Regions from separate parts of the Alicyclobacillus hesperidum subsp. aegles genome, predicted to be linked through region 2. Evidence: riboswitches for the same ligand, from Rfam matches in the RefSeq annotation. Region 2 holds a riboswitch; each other region holds the start of a gene.
The links. A riboswitch is a leader RNA that binds a small molecule or an ion and turns the genes downstream of it on or off. The one in region 2 is predicted to bind cobalamin.
Positions count from the first base shown of each region.

Region 1: linked by a shared signal. The riboswitch ahead of metE (5-methyltetrahydropteroyltriglutamate--homocysteine S-methyltransferase) and the one ahead of QMF38_RS01475 (ABC transporter substrate-binding protein) in region 2 are both predicted to bind cobalamin.
Region 3: linked by a shared signal. The riboswitch ahead of QMF38_RS03765 (ribonucleoside-diphosphate reductase subunit alpha) and the one ahead of QMF38_RS01475 (ABC transporter substrate-binding protein) in region 2 are both predicted to bind cobalamin.

Region 1 is NZ_BSBJ01000068.1:70,625-76,237, forward strand. Features, by position in the region: gene QMF38_RS12190 (aromatic ring-hydroxylating oxygenase subunit alpha) at 1-650, opposite strand, end outside; gene QMF38_RS12195 (S53 family peptidase) at 843-2,522, shown strand; cobalamin riboswitch at 2,589-2,791, shown strand; gene metE (5-methyltetrahydropteroyltriglutamate--homocysteine S-methyltransferase) at 2,991-5,288, shown strand; gene QMF38_RS12205 (LysR family transcriptional regulator) at 5,252-5,613, opposite strand, start outside.
Region 2 is NZ_BSBJ01000003.1:57,042-62,654, reverse strand. Features, by position in the region: gene QMF38_RS01495 (winged helix-turn-helix transcriptional regulator) at 1-123, opposite strand, end outside; partial or broken gene cobT (nicotinate-nucleotide--dimethylbenzimidazole phosphoribosyltransferase) at 284-1,369, shown strand; gene bluB (5,6-dimethylbenzimidazole synthase) at 1,451-2,128, shown strand; gene QMF38_RS01480 (cob(I)yrinic acid a,c-diamide adenosyltransferase) at 2,125-2,727, shown strand; cobalamin riboswitch at 2,760-2,956, shown strand; gene QMF38_RS01475 (ABC transporter substrate-binding protein) at 3,067-4,050, shown strand; gene QMF38_RS01470 (FecCD family ABC transporter permease) at 4,047-5,060, shown strand; gene QMF38_RS01465 (ABC transporter ATP-binding protein) at 5,066-5,613, shown strand, end outside.
Region 3 is NZ_BSBJ01000005.1:189,335-194,947, reverse strand. Features, by position in the region: gene QMF38_RS03770 (ribonucleotide-diphosphate reductase subunit beta) at 1-981, opposite strand, end outside; gene QMF38_RS03765 (ribonucleoside-diphosphate reductase subunit alpha) at 1,056-3,362, opposite strand; cobalamin riboswitch at 3,520-3,712, opposite strand; gene QMF38_RS03760 (GNAT family N-acetyltransferase) at 3,995-4,537, opposite strand; gene QMF38_RS14780 (IS1/IS1595 family N-terminal zinc-binding domain-containing protein) at 5,006-5,281, opposite strand; gene QMF38_RS03755 (PaaI family thioesterase) at 5,481-5,613, opposite strand, start outside.

The DNA of each region.
Region 1 (5,613 bases), on a different contig from region 2:
TCCGTCCGGAGGTCGTTGTCGTCCGCCAAGTGTTCGGGATTTGGCGGTTCCATTGGATGTGTGAAGGGGCGTGGGTAAATTCGAATATTCTTTTCTTGCATGACATATTCTGGTCCATCGACAATGGGCGACACGTCTTCACCTGTCGTTTCGGGATGCACGAACGGCAAGTGTGAGATGTCTAATACGCTCTCTGCAACGCGGCACATGTTGGCCTTCCACACGGTGTGAAACGACAGCCAATGCCAGTTTGGGTCAGACAATTCGGGTGCGGCGGCTGGGCCTGGTATAGATGCGGCACCATCCGGCGCAGCGAGCGAGACCCAAACCAAACCGGCTGCCTCGCGGGCAGTAAATGTTTGCAGGTGGGCGGAACGCGGGATGGACCCGCCCTTATGATTGGCTGGTATGTGCCTACACACGCCATCTTTGTCAAATTTCCACCCGTGATACGGGCACGTAAGGAGATTGTCCACGATAGAGCCGAGAGATAAATCACACCCACGATGTGGGCAGTATGCGTGCACGGCCCGAAGATGGCCCGTTTGGTCCATGAACACGACGAGATCGCGATTGAAGAGCCGCACTTTCGTCGGCCTCGCGCTGACTTCGTCCACTGTCAGCACGGCATACCAGGCGTTGCGGATCAAGAGATGTCACCTCCCACGGATTTATTTTACTGTATGTCGATTGATTGCAAGGCCATAGGTGACGAACACCCGGGAAGATGGAGAAAAAGCGGATTTTTCGCCCGATCCAGGGACAACCAAATGTATCCATGCTATACTGACCGTGAACCCGTCGCACTCTCTACACTCTCGCTCGAATTGGAGATGATGTGTATGGATCAGCAGGTATTCGTGTCAAACACAGGAACGCAGGCAGGCAGCCACTTTGTCCCGTTACCTGGGCATGTCCGGCCGCTCGCGGCTGGCGCGACGGATGTCGGGCCAGCGGATCCCGACGAGCGCGTATCCGTCACACTCGTATTGCGGCGGCGTTCGCCTGAGCAACTGGAAGCGACGATTGAGTCATTACAATCGTTGCCGCCCAGCCAACGCAGGCATCTCACACACGACGAGTTTGCTGTTCGCCACGGCGCCGATTCGCAGGATATCGAGAAGGTACGGGCATTCGCCGATGCGCACGGGCTGGTGCTGGAGAAGGTGCACGTCGCAGCTGGCACGGCATTGCTTACGGGCCGTGTAGCCGATGTGAATCAGGCGTTTCGGATCGATCTTCGCACGTATCAACATCCTGAGTTCTCGTATCGGGGACACAGCGGCGATGTGCATGTGCCGATGGACATCGCTGACGTGGTGACGGCGGTACTTGGTCTCGATACACGGCCGCAAGCGACTCCACACTTTCGAATTCGGCGACAACCTGCGGGGGCGGCGATGCGCGCCACAGCAACTGAACAGGTTGCCTACACGCCGCCACAGGTTGCAGCGGCCTATGCCTTTCCGGAAAACGTCGATTGTACGGGGCAGTGTATCGGCATCATTGAGCTTGGCGGTGGGTATTCAGATCAAAATATCGGCGAGTATTTCGCGTCACTTGGTATGGCGCCGCCACCTCTTGTTGCGGTAGGGGTAGATGGAGCAGTCAACCAACCGACCGGCGATCCGAATGGCCCGGACGGCGAAGTCGAGCTCGATATCGAGGTTGCCGGCGCCGTCGCTCCAGGTGCAAAGCTCGCTGTTTATTTTGCGCCAAATACGGACGCTGGGTTTTTGAACGCGATCACGACGGCTATTCACGATACGACGAACAAACCTATGGTGATTTCTATCAGTTGGGGCGGTCCTGAGAACGGTTGGGCGCCGGCCTCTATCCAGGCGATGAATCGGGCTTTGCAGGACGCGGCTGCGCTTGGTGTGACCGTGTGTGTCGCGGCCGGGGACAGCGGATCCACAGATGGCGAGAACGACGGTTTGTACCATGTTGATTTTCCCGCATCGTCACCCTATGCCTTGGCTTGCGGGGGGACGCGTTTGGTAGTGGAAAATGGTCAGATTGCGAGTGAGACCGTCTGGAACGACGGCGCACAAGGTGGCAGCACCGGGGGCGGCGTGAGTAGCGTATTTGCGCTTCCCAGCTGGCAGCAAAACGCACAGGTGCCACCGTCTTCAAACCCCGGCGGCACGGTTGGACGCGGTGTGCCGGACGTCGCGGGAGATGCTGACCCTGCGACAGGCTACGAGGTATTGGTCGACGGCGAAACTGCGGCAATTGGTGGGACGAGTGCCGTGGCACCCTTGTGGGCGGGGCTGGTCACCATTGCAAACAAGACCATCGGTCAGCCTGTGGGTTATCTCAACCCAGTGCTATATAGCTTGCCAAAAGCGGCGCAGGCATTTCGCGACATTACACAGGGCAACAACGATATCGCCGGCACAGGGGATGTCTATGCGGCGGGGCCCGGTTGGGACCCGTGCACGGGCCTTGGTAGTCCGATTGCCAATCGACTCATTGCAGCACTGCAGCAGTTGCAGCAGCAAGATCGAGGTCAGGCGTGATCGCAGAGGCTTCTGTCTAGCTGGGCAATTGCGAAAATAATAAGGCAGTGATATAGTAGCCCCACAACTTGATATGCTCGCTTGGTTTCACTACGACGGTGAATGAAAAGGGAATCCGGTGCGAATCCGGAACGGTCCCGCCGCGGTGAGGAACGACGCTGTTGACGTTGCGGCTTATCGGCCGCGAGCCACTCGCTTGGATGCGGGGAAGGCTGTGCGACAGCGGATGACATCCGAGTCCGAAGACCTGCCAGGCGAAGCAGCTCTGTGTATCCCACGTGGGTTTGGGATTGGGGCAGGAACGAAGCAGGATTGTTTGCTTGGCCGGTGTGTGTTGACGTCGGCTGCAACGCTTGCCTATATATCCAGTCTCCATGCACCCCCGCTTCCCGTGTGGAAGTGGGGGCTTTTTGATTCCGCTCGCGCTCGGGAGTTTAGCATCACATCATCTGGGGAGGCGACACGACTTTGGCGATTGCAGCAACACTAGGATTTCCGCGCATGGGCCCGCGCCGTGAACTCAAGCGGGCACTCGAATCGTTCTGGCAAGGCAAGTCGACGGAGGCAGAGCTGGGCAAAGCGGCTGCCGACATCAGGCGCCTGCGCTGGCAACTGCAGAAGGAGGCGGGCATCGACTGGATCCCATCCAACGATTTCTCGCTTTACGATCACGTTCTCGACATGGCTGTTTTATTCGACGCCGTGCCTGACCGCTTTCGTGGGCTACCAGATGGCTCGCTCGCGCAGTATTTTGCCATGGCGCGCGGTGCTGAGGGCGTGGCAGCGCTTGAGATGACCAAGTGGTTTGACACGAATTATCATTACCTCGTTCCTGAATTCTCAGCGCAACAAAACTTTAGGCTGCGAGCCAATAAACCGTTGGCCGAGTATTTGGAAGCGCGGCAACTGGGCATCGAGACCGTGCCGGTGCTCTTAGGTCCTGTATCGTTTTTGCGCCTTGGCAAGGTGCGCGAACAAAATGTGGAGCCCTTGTCCCTGATGGCCCAACTATTACCTGCTTATGGCGAGCTACTTAACGCTCTACACGATGCCGGGGTACAGTGGGTGCAAATCGACGAGCCCTGCCTGGTTCTCGATCTGACGGATAGCGAGCGGTCAAGCTTGCACGAGGCGTATACGTACCTCGCGGCGCAGTCGGTGCCCAACATGTTGCTCACCACATATTTTGGTTCCATCGCTGACAATTTGGAGACGGCTTTGTCACTACCGGTACAGGGTCTGCATCTGGATCTCGTTCGTGCACCGCAGCAGTTGGCGGAGCTGGCGCGCTATGGCTGGCCTCAAGAGAAACGGCTGTCTGTCGGCGTGATCGACGGTCGCAATATATGGCGGGCCGATTTGCACGAGGCTCTGGTGCTCGTTGAGCAGGCCGCTTCTATCGCCGGGCTTGAGCAGGTTCACGTCGCGCCGTCGTGTTCCCTGTTACACGCGCCTTGGGATGTGGAATTGGAAAGCGACATGGAACCAGAGGTGAAGTCGTGGCTGGCATTTGCTGTGCAAAAGCTGTCTGAGTTGCGGGTGCTTAAGCGCGGGGCGAACGACGGTAAGGATGCGATTGCGGAGCATTTGGCTCTGAGTCGTGAGGCGCGCAGGGCACGGACGGCGTCTCCACGCTTGCGCAATTCGGCTGTCGCCACACGGATGGCGCAGTTGAGCGGTTTGCAATTGGCACGCGCATCGTCGTTTGCAGAGCGCAAGTCCAAGCAACAGGAGCGTCTGCAGTTGCCACCGTTTCCGACGACAACCATCGGCTCGTTTCCGCAAACGCAATCTGTGCGCGACACGCGGGCGAAGTGGCGCAAGGGGCAAATTTCAGATGCGGAATACGAGTTGTTCTTGCAAGGCGAGATTATGCGTTGGATCGTCATTCAGGAAGAACTTGGTCTCGACGTGCTTGTGCACGGAGAGTTTGAGCGTACCGATATGGTAGAGCACTTTGGCGAAAAGCTGGACGGGTTTTTGTTTACGCGGCACGGTTGGGTGCAGAGTTATGGATCGCGCTGTGTGAAACCTCCTATTATCGTCGGCGACGTGGCGCGTCCCGAGCCGATGACTGTCCGTTGGACGAGTTATGCGCAATCGCTGACAGAGCGGCCTGTCAAGGGGATGTTGACCGGTCCTGTCACGATCCTGCAGTGGTCGTTCGTCCGCGACGATTTGCCGCGCCATGAGGTGTGTCGCCAGATTGCACTCGCCATTCGCGATGAAGTGTTGGATTTAGAGGCGGCAGGGATTCGTGTCATTCAGATTGACGAGCCGGCTTTGCGCGAAGGCTTGCCCTTGCGGCGGGCAGACTGGGACGCCTACCTTGAGTGGGCAGTCGAATGTTTTCACATCGCGGCCAGTGGTGTGAAAGACGAGACGCAAATCCATACCCATATGTGTTACGCCGAGTTTCATGATATCATGCCTGCCATTCAAGCCATGGATGCCGATGTCATTTCGATTGAAACGTCGAGATCGCACATGGAATTGTTACAGGCGTTTGAAGCCTTTCAGTACACAAACGACATCGGGCCCGGCGTCTACGACATTCACAGCCCGCGCGTGCCCGATGTCCATGACATGGTCGGATTGTTGCGCAAGGCGGCCAGCGTGATCGATCCGGCGCAACTCTGGGTCAATCCGGATTGTGGCCTGAAGACCCGTGGCGAGGCAGAGACGCTGGCGGCTTTGCAGGCGATGGTGATGGCAGCGCGACAATTGCGTCAAGAGCCTGTGACGTGCGCTACGAGCATCTCTTGAAAATGGGTTGCGGCCGTGGTTAGGGCGCGCTGTTTTGACCAGATCACGGCCGTGTCGGTCTCGATGGTCGGTTCGATTACGCCGTAACGCAAAGCGCCTTCTGGCCGCAGACGCACGGCCAGTGCAGGGACGATGGCGACGCCGATGCCTGCTTCGGTTAAGGTCAGGAGCGTCGCCACATCCGGACTTTCGCAGATGATGTTCGGGTGGACTCCCTGTGCCTGGCACATCTCGATGAACATCTCATAAATGCCTCTGCCGCCATGGCTGTGTAAAACGAGCAGCGGTTTGTCGGCGAACTCTGACAATCCGATGCGGCGCTCGT
Region 2 (5,613 bases):
CGAGATATCCTTAAATCGTTTCGGACCCTGCAAAAGAACCCGTATGATGAGCCCGGTCCAGCGCTTGCCCAAAAGGGCGAAAGCCGACTCGAAGCGCGGGCATATCTGCTCATGGTTGCCCATGACGATCATCTCCTAACGATATTGTACCACAATTCTTTCAACGTCTCCTACTGAATGTGAGTAACTTTTCTTTGCCGTCGCCAGAATCTTCGACCACTCGTGGCGAAACCCTCCATCCATTGCAGATTGCCGCCAGTTCTGTTACATCTGAGACAAGTGAATGCGCACGATGAAGGAGATGACAGCGGTGGACGGCCCTTTGCAACTTCCTGATCCGCGCCCGGTCGACCCAAAGGCGTATGCCAGAGCACAGGATCGATTAAATCAATTGACCAAGCCGGTTGGAAGTCTCGGTTTGCTCGAACCCATCTTATGCGATCTCGCCGCCATCCAAGGCCGAGCGATTCCATCCGTGAGGCGACCGCGTTTTCTGTTATTCGCCGCTGATCACGGTGTCGCATCGAATCGCTCTATTTCGCGCTACGGCCAGCATGTGACGGAAGAGATGGTGGTCAACATCGCGATGGGCACCAGCGTGTCTTCGGTGATGGCTCGCAACATGGGCGTTGCGCTCGACGTCTACGACGTCGGGGTATTGCGCAAGCCGCGCCATCCACGCGTGCACGTCGAGAAAGTTGGGCTTGGCACGTCCGACTTTACGTCCGGCCCGGCGATGACCGAAGAGCAGTGTCGACAAGCGCTTGCAATTGGCATGAAGGCCGCGTTACGAGCCGTTGAAGAAGATGGCATGGATTTGCTGATTCTTGGTGAAATGGGAATTGGCAATACGACGGCGGCCAGCGCGCTTGCCGCATGGTTGCTGGGTCTCGACGCACAGGAGGTGGTCGGGCCAGGTACGGGCATCGCCGACGAAGCGGTCGCGAGCAAGCGCGATGCCGTTGAGCGAGCGTGTGCGCTCTGGCAGAGCGCCAGTCAGGCCTACGAACCGGGTAGCGACGCATACTGGTTAGCCGGGATGGCACAACTGGGTGGCTTTGAGCTGGCCGCGATGGCGGGGGCCATCTTACAAGCCAGCGCATCGGGCGTGGCTGTTTTGCTGGACGGATTGCTCGCAGGCGTTTGCGCGCTGTGGGCAACGCGTCTGCGGCCCCAGACGAGCGCGTATCTCATTGCCGGCCATCGCTCGCCTGAACCGGCGCATGGCCGGATTTTGTCCGCGCTTGGAAAGACGCCTATGCTCGATATGGGCCTGCGCGTCGGTGAAGGAACGGGGGCCATGATGGCTTGGCCGCTGATCAAAGCAGGGTGTGAAATCATGGCGGAAACAGCGACGTTTGCCGACGCGCGCGTCTCCAATCCGTTTGCCGGCGATCTGCCTAACGATGAAGGCCATCTCGTCTTCAACGATGCAGATACAAGGCGCGAGATGCCGCCGGTCGCCGTGGACTTTGACGATGCCGAGCGCAAGGCGGTGTACAAAGCGATTGCCACAAGGCGCGACGTTCGCGTGTTTTTGCCCGATCCCGTGCCCGTCACGGTCGTGCGGCGCATTTTGGAAGCCGGGCACCAGGGGCCGTCGGTTGGCTATATGCAACCTTGGAACTTCATTGCGATTCGCGATAAACAGCTGCTTGCCGAACTCGCCGAGCTCGTCGAACGCGAACGCGTGCGTGCCGGTGAGAAATTTCCAGATGAGCAGAGGGACTACTATTTGCGGCTAAAGGTAGAGGGATTGCGCGAGGCGCCGTGGACCATTTGCGTCACCAACGACCCGACGCGGGGCGGACCCGTCGTACTCGGGCGCAACACGATTCCTGAAACCGACCTGATGTCGACTGCCTGTGCCATTGAGAACATGTGGTTGGCCGCGCGTGCGGAAGGGATAGGTATGGGCTGGGTATCGATGTATGAAAAGGGGGATTTGCGAACCCTCTTAGGTATTCCTGAACACGTCGATCCCGTTGCCTTGCTTTCGCTGGGCTATACGCCTCATTTTGCGGACGAACCCATCTTGCAGAGGGTCGGTTGGCGCAATCGCATCGCCATTGATGAAATTGTCTTTCTTAATGGCTGGGCAAAACCATGGAAGGAGAATATACGATGAGATTATACACGCGCGGGGGCGATCTCGGTACGACAGCGCTGATCGGCGGCGAACGGAGACGCAAAAGCGATTTGCGCGTCGAAGCATACGGGACGGTGGACGAGGCCGGGGCCTTTCTTGGCTTGGCCTCAAGCCAGCTTGTCGATCCACAGTTTGCGGACATCCGCGAGCTACTCTTTGCCATCCAGCAGCGCTTGTGGGACGTCGGAGCCGATTTGGCCGCACCAAAGTCCGCGACTGCCTATGTGCTACGCACGCCTGAAGATGCGGCGTCGGTGCTGGAACCATACATCGATACATACCAAGCAGAGGCAGATAAGTTGGACAAGTTCGTCCTCCGCCAGGGCTCGCAACCAGCGGCAACCCTGCACGTCGCCTGCACAGTGGTGCGCCGAGCAGAGCGTCAGGTTGTCCGTTTGGCCGAGTTCGAGGAGGTCCCAGGCGCGGTGCTGCGGTATTTAAATCGGCTGTCAGACCTGCTCTTTGTCCTTGCCCGGGCCGTTAATGCCCGCATGCACGTGGACGACATCGACTACGCGAATAGCCCACCAGTCTTTCGCGATCCGCGCTCGCGCCGCGATCGCCCACAAGAGGATTGACAGCAGGGCCGCCGCTGACTAGGATGAAAGGCGAACTGAACCAGCCGCTAGGTGCTTCGCGCGAAGCGAAGAGAATAGGGAAACCGGTGTAAATCCGGTGCGGTCCCGCCACTGTGAACAGGATAGGCGCCTTTGCTACGAGGCACGTATTGCAATCCACTGCCGTAGGGTGGGAAGGATGCGACACGAACCTGTGAGCCAGGAGACCTGCCTAGCTGCTTACGAGCCAACCTTCGAGGAAAGGTTTGTTTCGACATGCGCGTCCAGAGAGGCGTGCACGACGGACACAGGCAACTTTCTCGCAAGGGACGCTCCAGATGAATGGGGGTCCATTTTTTTATGAGACGAAAGACAAGCTGGGCAATGTGGACAACGGCATTGGCCGCGGTTGCGGCCCTTACCGGTTGTGGTGCGGCAACTGGCGGATCCGGCGGTAACGCCACGCAAGGAACGAGCGGGGCAGCCGCATCCAGTTCCGCTTCGTTTCCGATCACGATGACCGACGACACCGGCACCAAGGTTACCATCCAAAAAGAGCCAATGCACATCGTATCAGGCACCGAGGGCACGGACGAGATTCTCGTGTCACTCGTTCCGAAATCGCGCATTTCACTTGTGACCAACCTCTCCAGCGACGCCACATATTCGGATGTCACGAACCTTGTCAAAGGGATTCACCAGTGGAGCGGTGACGACGCCGAGCAGGCGCTCGCCGTCAACCCGGATTTGGTGCTCATGGCATCGTATGCGCCACAAAAAGTGGTGAACCAAATACGCAGTGCGGGCGTTCCGGTTTATGAGTTCAACGACTTTACCTCGGTGGCGATGATTGAGCACAACATTGGCGTCATTGGCAAGCTAGTCGGTGAGCCGCAAAAGGCGAAGGCCATCGTAAATAATATGAATCACAACATCGCCAAGATCGAACACGCGGTCGCGCCGTACGGTCGTCCGACGGTCCTCGATTACAGTTCTTATGGGTACGCCGCTGGCGAAGGTACGACGGTCAACGATATCATCCGCATGGCCGGCGGGAAAAACGCCGCCGCGAGCTTGAAGGGTTGGGCCAAGATCACTGATGAGGAGATTGTCAAACTCAACCCCAGTGTGATCATCGATTCGAGCGACGATGCCGCGTTTCTCAAAAAACTAGCGTCCGATCCGGCTTTGCAGTCGGTTGCGGCCATCCGTGAGCATCATCTTTACGCCATCGACAGCGCCGACTTGTCATCCGTTTCGCAATATGTCGTGAAAGGCGTTTATGATGTGGCAAAAGTGATTCACCCGAACGCGCACGTTCCGGCGGTTCAGGTGCTTTCATGAGGTGTCGGCGGCCCCTTGCGTTCGCGCTGTTAGGGCTCGCCTTGTGCGTCGCCGTCGCGCTCGAAATCGGGATTGGCCCCGTCTATATCCCGTTTTGGCACATTCCTGGCGACACCATCGCGTACGCGAGCGGCCATCGGTCGCTCGACGCGATTGTCGTCGGTGCCATTCGCTGGCCGCGATTGTTGGTCGCGCTGTTGGCGGGGGCAGCGCTGGCTGTGGCCGGTTGCGTCCTCCAGGCCATTTTCAAGAACCCGATGTCAGACCCGGGCGTGATCGGCGTTTCGAGCGGTGGTGCCCTTGGCGCAGTGCTCACCATTGCCCTAGGTTGGTCAAACAAATGGCTGTGGGTAACGCCTGTCGGCTCGTTCGTTTGTGGCCTTGCGGTGGTCGTCCTCATTTATCGCCTTTCCACTTTCGGTCGCCGGACGAATCTTTACGCGTTGCTCTTGGCTGGTGTTGCTGTGGGTTCGTTGTGTAGCGCCATCATCACGGCGATTCTCGACATGTCACCACTGCAGACAATGGAGCAGATGATGTTTTGGCTGTTTGGTGGACTTGACGGCAGCAATTGGCACGAGACGTTTATCCTCGCCATCGTCGACGGCGTTGTGTTGCCCGCCTTTCTGACTTTGGCGTGGGCCCTCGACATCATGGTGACCGGCGAAGAACATGCCGAAGGTGTCGGTGTGGCCGTGCAGCGGGTCAAGCAGATTGCGCTTGGGCTGTGTGCGCTCGTCGTCGGCGTTTCCGTGAGCACAACAGGCGTCATTTCGTTTGTCGGCCTCATTGTTCCACATGTTCTCCGCTATCTCGTGGGGCCGCGTCACCGCTATCTGATTCCCGCCTGTGCTTTAGGTGGGGCCACTCTGCTGGCGCTCTCCGATCTCGTTGCGCGCACGGTGGTCGCCCCGGTTGAACTGAACGTGGGCATCGTCACATCGTGTTTAGGCGCGCCCTTCTTTCTGTTCTTATTATTTCAACATGGTCGCAGTTGGCGAAGGAGATGAGCGCGATGGCTGGTGTGCGACTGGAGTCCGCTGCGTACTTGCCGGTCTTAAAACCGATGTCCATTGCGCTTGAGTTGGGCCAAGTGGTTGGCGTGATCGGGCCAAACGGAGCCGGGAAGTCGACGCTGCTTCGCCTTATGGCTGGACTTATTGCGCCGACCTCCGGGCAAGTGGTTGTGGCAGATCTGCCTATCACAAGTCAGCCACCGCGCTGGCGCGCTCAGCAAATCGCCTATTTGCCACAGTTTATTGGCGATGACATCCCATTTACCGTGCGCGAGTTTGTGGAAATGGGAAGGTACAGCAGGGAATCCGCTTTTGCACAGGGCTCCTCCCGGCAGGAAGCCGTAATGGCTGCTGTCGCTCAAATGGGCCTCGAGCGCCTGCTCGATGTGCCACTTGCTCAGATATCGGGGGGAGAGCGGCAACGGGCAGGGATTGCCCGCTGTTTGGCACAGGCTTCGCCCGTGTTTTTACTCGATGAGCCAATTGCCAATCTCGATGTGTTTTACCAACTGGACATCCTCTCGCGTCTACGTGGTCTCGCAGCGGA
Region 3 (5,613 bases), on a different contig from region 2:
GAAGAAGTCTGTCTTCATGGAATTCATGGACGCATAACTGTCGAGCCAAGGCATGGGATGTTCTGTTACTTCTGGATATAGAATAGGGAGATTGAGTGACTGCAAGCGTATGTTCGCCAAATACTTGATGTATTGATCGATCAAGACGTCCGTCAGCCCTGCAATCTTGCCCCCTGTCACATACTGTCCCCAGGCGACTTCGTGATCGACCGCAGTCCGCATCATTTGAAGAAATTCTTGTTCCAGTTCAGGCGTGAGCAATCCTTTGTTTTCTCGGATAATCTCGTGGTACAAATTGCGGAAAATAGCCAAATGTGTGAGCTCATCTCGTTGAATAAACTTGATTTCGGAGACTGTCCCCAACATCTTCCCCTGACGACCGAGCACAAAGAAAAAGCTAAACCCAGCGTAAAAGTATACGCCTTCGAGAATATAGTTGGCGACCACTGTCTTCAATAGGTTGCGGTCGCTCGGATCGGCGATAAACTGTTCAAATAAGTCGGTGATAAACTGGTTGCGGCGCAACAGATGCTCATCTTCCCGCCACTCATTGTAAATGGCATCGCGCGTGGCCGCATTGACGACAGAGTCAAGAATATAGCCATACGACTGAGAGTGCACCGCTTCCTGAAATGCGTGTACGGTGAGGCACAAATTGACCTCCGGAGCCGTGATGTATTCGTTGATGTTAGGCAAGTTGTGGGTCAACAGGCTATCCATGAAAATCAAAAACGACAATACCTTATTGTAGCTACGCTGCTCATCCTCGCTTAGCGCATCGTACTGACGGGCGTCGTCCGCCAACGCGATTTCTTCCGGAATCCAGAAATTATTCATCATGGCGCGGTACAGCTTATACGCCCAATCGTACTTGATGTTGTTCAACTCAATCATGTTTGTCGTATTCCCGCCGATGATGCGCCGCTTGCCCCAATCGCGATCACCCGCCGCGTTAAACAGTCTGGTCCGTTCCAACTTCATAGATCATCTCTCCTATTTCGAGTCGTGACGCGCACGAGTTTTTCATGATCTAATACCAGGCATGTTCTTCGCGATCACGACGAACAAGCCACGCAGTCTTCCACTTCCACTGCTTTACTGCGCACATAGTAAACCGTCTTTAAACCCCGCTTCCACGCCAACAAGTAGAGGTCCAAAAAAGCCTTCGCACTGATGTCAGGTGTGATGTACAGATTAAACGACTGACTCTGATCTACATGCCGCTGGCGCACCGAACACGCTTCGATGCTCCAACTCTGGTCAATGGTGTGCGCCTCTTTGTAGTACCAGAATGTGCGTTCGTTCAAATTCGGCGCCGTTTGTGGCACGACACCGTTTTTCTTCTCCTCGAGGAAGAAGCGCGCGAACACGGGATCGATTCCGGCGGTACTGCCCGCAATGAGGCTTGTGCTGCTCGTCGGCGCGATGGCGACAAGGTACGCATTGCGCACACCGTGGCGAGCAACTTGTGCGCGTAGCGTATCCCAATCCGGGCCACCCGGGCGGCTCCTGTAACCGCGCAGTTCGAAGTATTCGCCCGTCTCCCAATCAGAGCCATGAAACAGTGGATACGGCCCCTTTTCCTTTGCCAGTTCCAGCGATGCTTCAATTGCAAAGTAATTGATCCATTCGAAGAGCTCGTCGACATGCCGCAAGTGCTGCTCAGATTCCCAAACGAGCCCGTGTTCGGCGAGATATTGGTGATAGCCGCTGACGCCAAGGCCAACTGCCCTGTACTTTCGATTCGTAATGGCCGCCTGTGCGACAGGGTAGTGATTGAGATCGATCACATTGTCCATCGCGCGAATTTGTCGGCGCACCGTCTCCCGAATCGACTCGCGATCACGACACCGCCCAAGGTTGAGCGAAGATAGATTACACACGACAAAATCGCCTGCTTGTTGCCGCACGGTGACGACATCGCCTTCGACAATCTCCTCACTTCGCCGCGATGGGCTCATGTTTTGCATAATTTCAGTACAAAGGTTGCTGCAATAAATCATGCCCGCGTGCTTGTTCGGGTTTAAGCGATTCGCCGCATCGCGGAAAAAGATAAATGGTGTGCCGGTCTCAAAGGCAGATTGCATAATTCGTTTCATGATCTCGATGGCAGGAATTTCGTTGCGAGGCAGGTTGGGATTGTTTACGCAAGCCTCGTATCTACGTTCAAACTCTTCGCCCCAAGCATCCTCCAACGAAAATCCCATCGCCTTTTGCACTTCGTACGGACAAAACAGATGCCACGTACCACGCTCTTCGACCCGGCGCATGAACAAATCGGGAATGCAGACACCTGGGAAAATGTCGTGTGCTTTCATGCGCTCGTCGCCGTTGTTCGTGCGCAGTTGCAGAAAGTCAAGAATGTCCTTGTGCCATACGTCCAGGTAAACAGCCGCTGCACCGCTGCGCATGCCTAATTGATTACAGCTAACAGCCGTATTATTGAAGTTCCGAATCCAGGGAACCACGCCACCGCTGGCGCCGGGATGGTTGCGGATAGCCGATCCGCGCGCGCGAATTTTGCCAACGTAAATGCCCATGCCGCCGCCGAATTTCGAAACTCTCGCAAAAGCCTCATCTGTCGCGTAGATGCTGACGAGATCGTCCTCGGGCATGTCGATGAAACAGGAACTCAATTGATGGAACGGTTTGCGCGCATTGCTGAGCGTCGGTGTTGCAACGGTCGCCTGTAACGTCGACAGCATGTCGTAGAAACGTTTCGCCCAGTGGAGCCTGTCCTGTTCCTTCATCGCCAGGTGCATAGCCACGCCCATGAATAGTTCTTGAGGCAGTTCCATGATACCGCCGGCGAGGTTGCGAATGGCATAACGATCCATGAGTTGTTTAAGACCAACGTAGTTAAACAAGTAGTCCCGCTCGGGCTTGATATAGGCGGCCAGTTCCTTGATTTCTTCCACACTGAAGTGCTCGCGTACGTAGGTGCCGTAGCGTCCGATTCGTTCAAGCTGTTCTATCAATTCGTGGAAGTCCCCATAACCGATAGAGTCGTATCCGCGATTGCGTCCCGCCTGCTTGTAGCAATCAAATAACAGGAGGCGTGCAGCGACAAACTGCCATTTCGGTTCATTCACATTTGTCATCTCTACGGCTGCCTGGATTGCAATCTTGGCAATCTCAGACGTCGCCATGCCGTCGCGCAGCTGCGGGTAAATCGCCTGCGCCAAGCTTTCTGGATCATACCCGTCGACTTGTGCGCATCCACGCTCGAGAAATGTATAAAATTTCTTCGGGTCGAATCCTGCCTCCCCGCCGTTGTACTTGTACACGCGATATGACGCAAGCCGCTCGGTCCATTCTTCCCTCTCCATTTGCGCCACACCGGTCGCGCTTTGTTCCGTCATGATCTATCCGCTCCTCATCGCTTTCATAGAAAAACCCTGTTCCCATCAAGGAACAGGGTTCGACATTCTAAAACTACGGTTTTGATTCGAGCTAAGCCAAAGCGCTCGAACCACGTGTTTTTACGTCCATCGCCCCTTCCCAATCCCTCGTGGGAGTGATGCACAACCAATCCTGGCAGGTCTCCGGACTGAGTCTCATCTGTGCTAGCGCCTTCCCCCATCAAGGACGGAGTGGCTGGCTGAGAGCCATAGCTTGCACATCGAACATCACCGTGGCGAGGACCGTTCCAGCTTTCCACTGGATTCCCTTTTCACTCGCGATTGCGAGCACCAGGATTCGTCTATGTAATTGTGGTTTGCAGAATGAGATTAACACTAGATATAGTGTTTGACAAGTCTCGACAACCAAGTTTGCGGTATATATGTGTAACGCTCTGTTCTCATTAAATGTTGTTTTCGAAAATCTAAATGGGGGTGTCCCAAAAGGTTTTCTTGAGAAATTCTTCTCCGACTGCACCGTTCTAAATCAGCGTGGATATGAAAAGTCCGCCCCACTTTAAAGTTGAGGCGGACTGCTTTTTGGGATTGCGTCATTTGACAAGGGCTTTTGGGACAGCCCATTTGATTCAAAATCAAACCTTCCAATCCTGTGCGAGCATTCCGTAAATGATGTGGTCTACGTAGTGGTCATATAACCATTCGGCTTGTCGTCTACATCCTTCGTTTTGAAAATCCAAACGCTCAGGTATTGCCCTGCTTTTTAGATTCTGCGGAGCAACCCGTATTTCAACTCGGTTCAGTCCATTTTCCTTGAAAAGAATGTCAATGAGTGTTCGACATGAATTTGTCATAATGCCCTTGCCTTGAAACATCTCACCAATCCAATACCCGACGCTTGTCAATCGGTTCGTCCAATTGATGTAGTGGAGACCGAGAACCCCTGCGAGTTCACCACGATACCATATACCCAGTTCCACACCGTTATTGGCTGCGTACTTCTGTAATCCAGACTGAATGAAATCTTCTATATCCCGAACGGTACGTGTCCCGTCAACGAAAGGTAACCATTCTCGGAGATAACTGCGTGACTGGTCCAACAATGCAAATAACTGGTCAGCATCTCGAACTTCCAACAATCTCAATTGTGTGTCTTCGTTGACTTTGTGGCTAAACACTACCCATTCCCCCTCTCTCCATTCGTGCTAACTGGTGGTGGTAGTTCTCTTCCGACCAAGTGAGTGATAACAATCTCTGCGGCATAGTTGGTCGGGTTCTCGTTCGCCTGTCTCATGAGAGACGAAAAATAAACTTCCAGCATATTGATAATTCAGAATAGATTCGTTACAAATGACGCAGTTTCCTGCAAGAGCATATGATTTGTATTGAACCATCTTACTATCGATGCAGGACATGGCGAGAAATCGTTGCATCCAGCCCTGCAAACGGCTGTGATAGGCATTGACGTTCTGGATGTGGTATACGCCTCTCGTGCGTTCGCCCTTGCTTTGATTGAGGGGGGGCTTGGCAAATGACATACAATTTAGTTTGATTTTTACAACTCAGGTAAGCGTCAGTGCAAAGTACCGTGTTCTGACTGAGTATGGGCAACATCTGACGAGCAACGATGCCTGAAAATACAGTTGCTAAGTCCGTGCTGGAGTGAAGTGAAACCAGTACCTTGTGTCTCCAATTGAACGCAGTAGACACGGCGATACCGAGTTCATATGCAATTTGACGGCACGATCTCGCATGCAACGAGCGACTTCAACCCACATATCCGTCGACTTCTTGACATATGCCAGTGGTGTACCCGTCAAATCGCTGAACGTGCCACGACAACTTTTGCACAGATACCGTTGGCGGTCATCTACTTTACCGTGACGAATGGTTGATTTGTTCTGGCAACGTGGACAAACCACACCAATGCGGAATTGTGCTTCTCGAATGTGTTTAATATGCAACGCCCTGTCCGTCTATGAATTATCCTTTTTCCAGAATCGTACCATTATGGTCAAAGAAAACAACAATTAAGGCTAACAGAGCGATGTGTAAACATGCGAACGACGAAGCGCGAGCGGACAGTTCCGCTCGCGCTTGTGGACAACGCAACATATGGCATTACTTCGACTTGTGTAGGACGCGGAACGTGCCCGTGGCAAATGCGCATAACCTGCCATCATCACTATGAACATGTCCCTCTACCGTCATCGTGCGCCCGCCGCGGTGGACAAAGGCAGCCTTCGCACGCAAT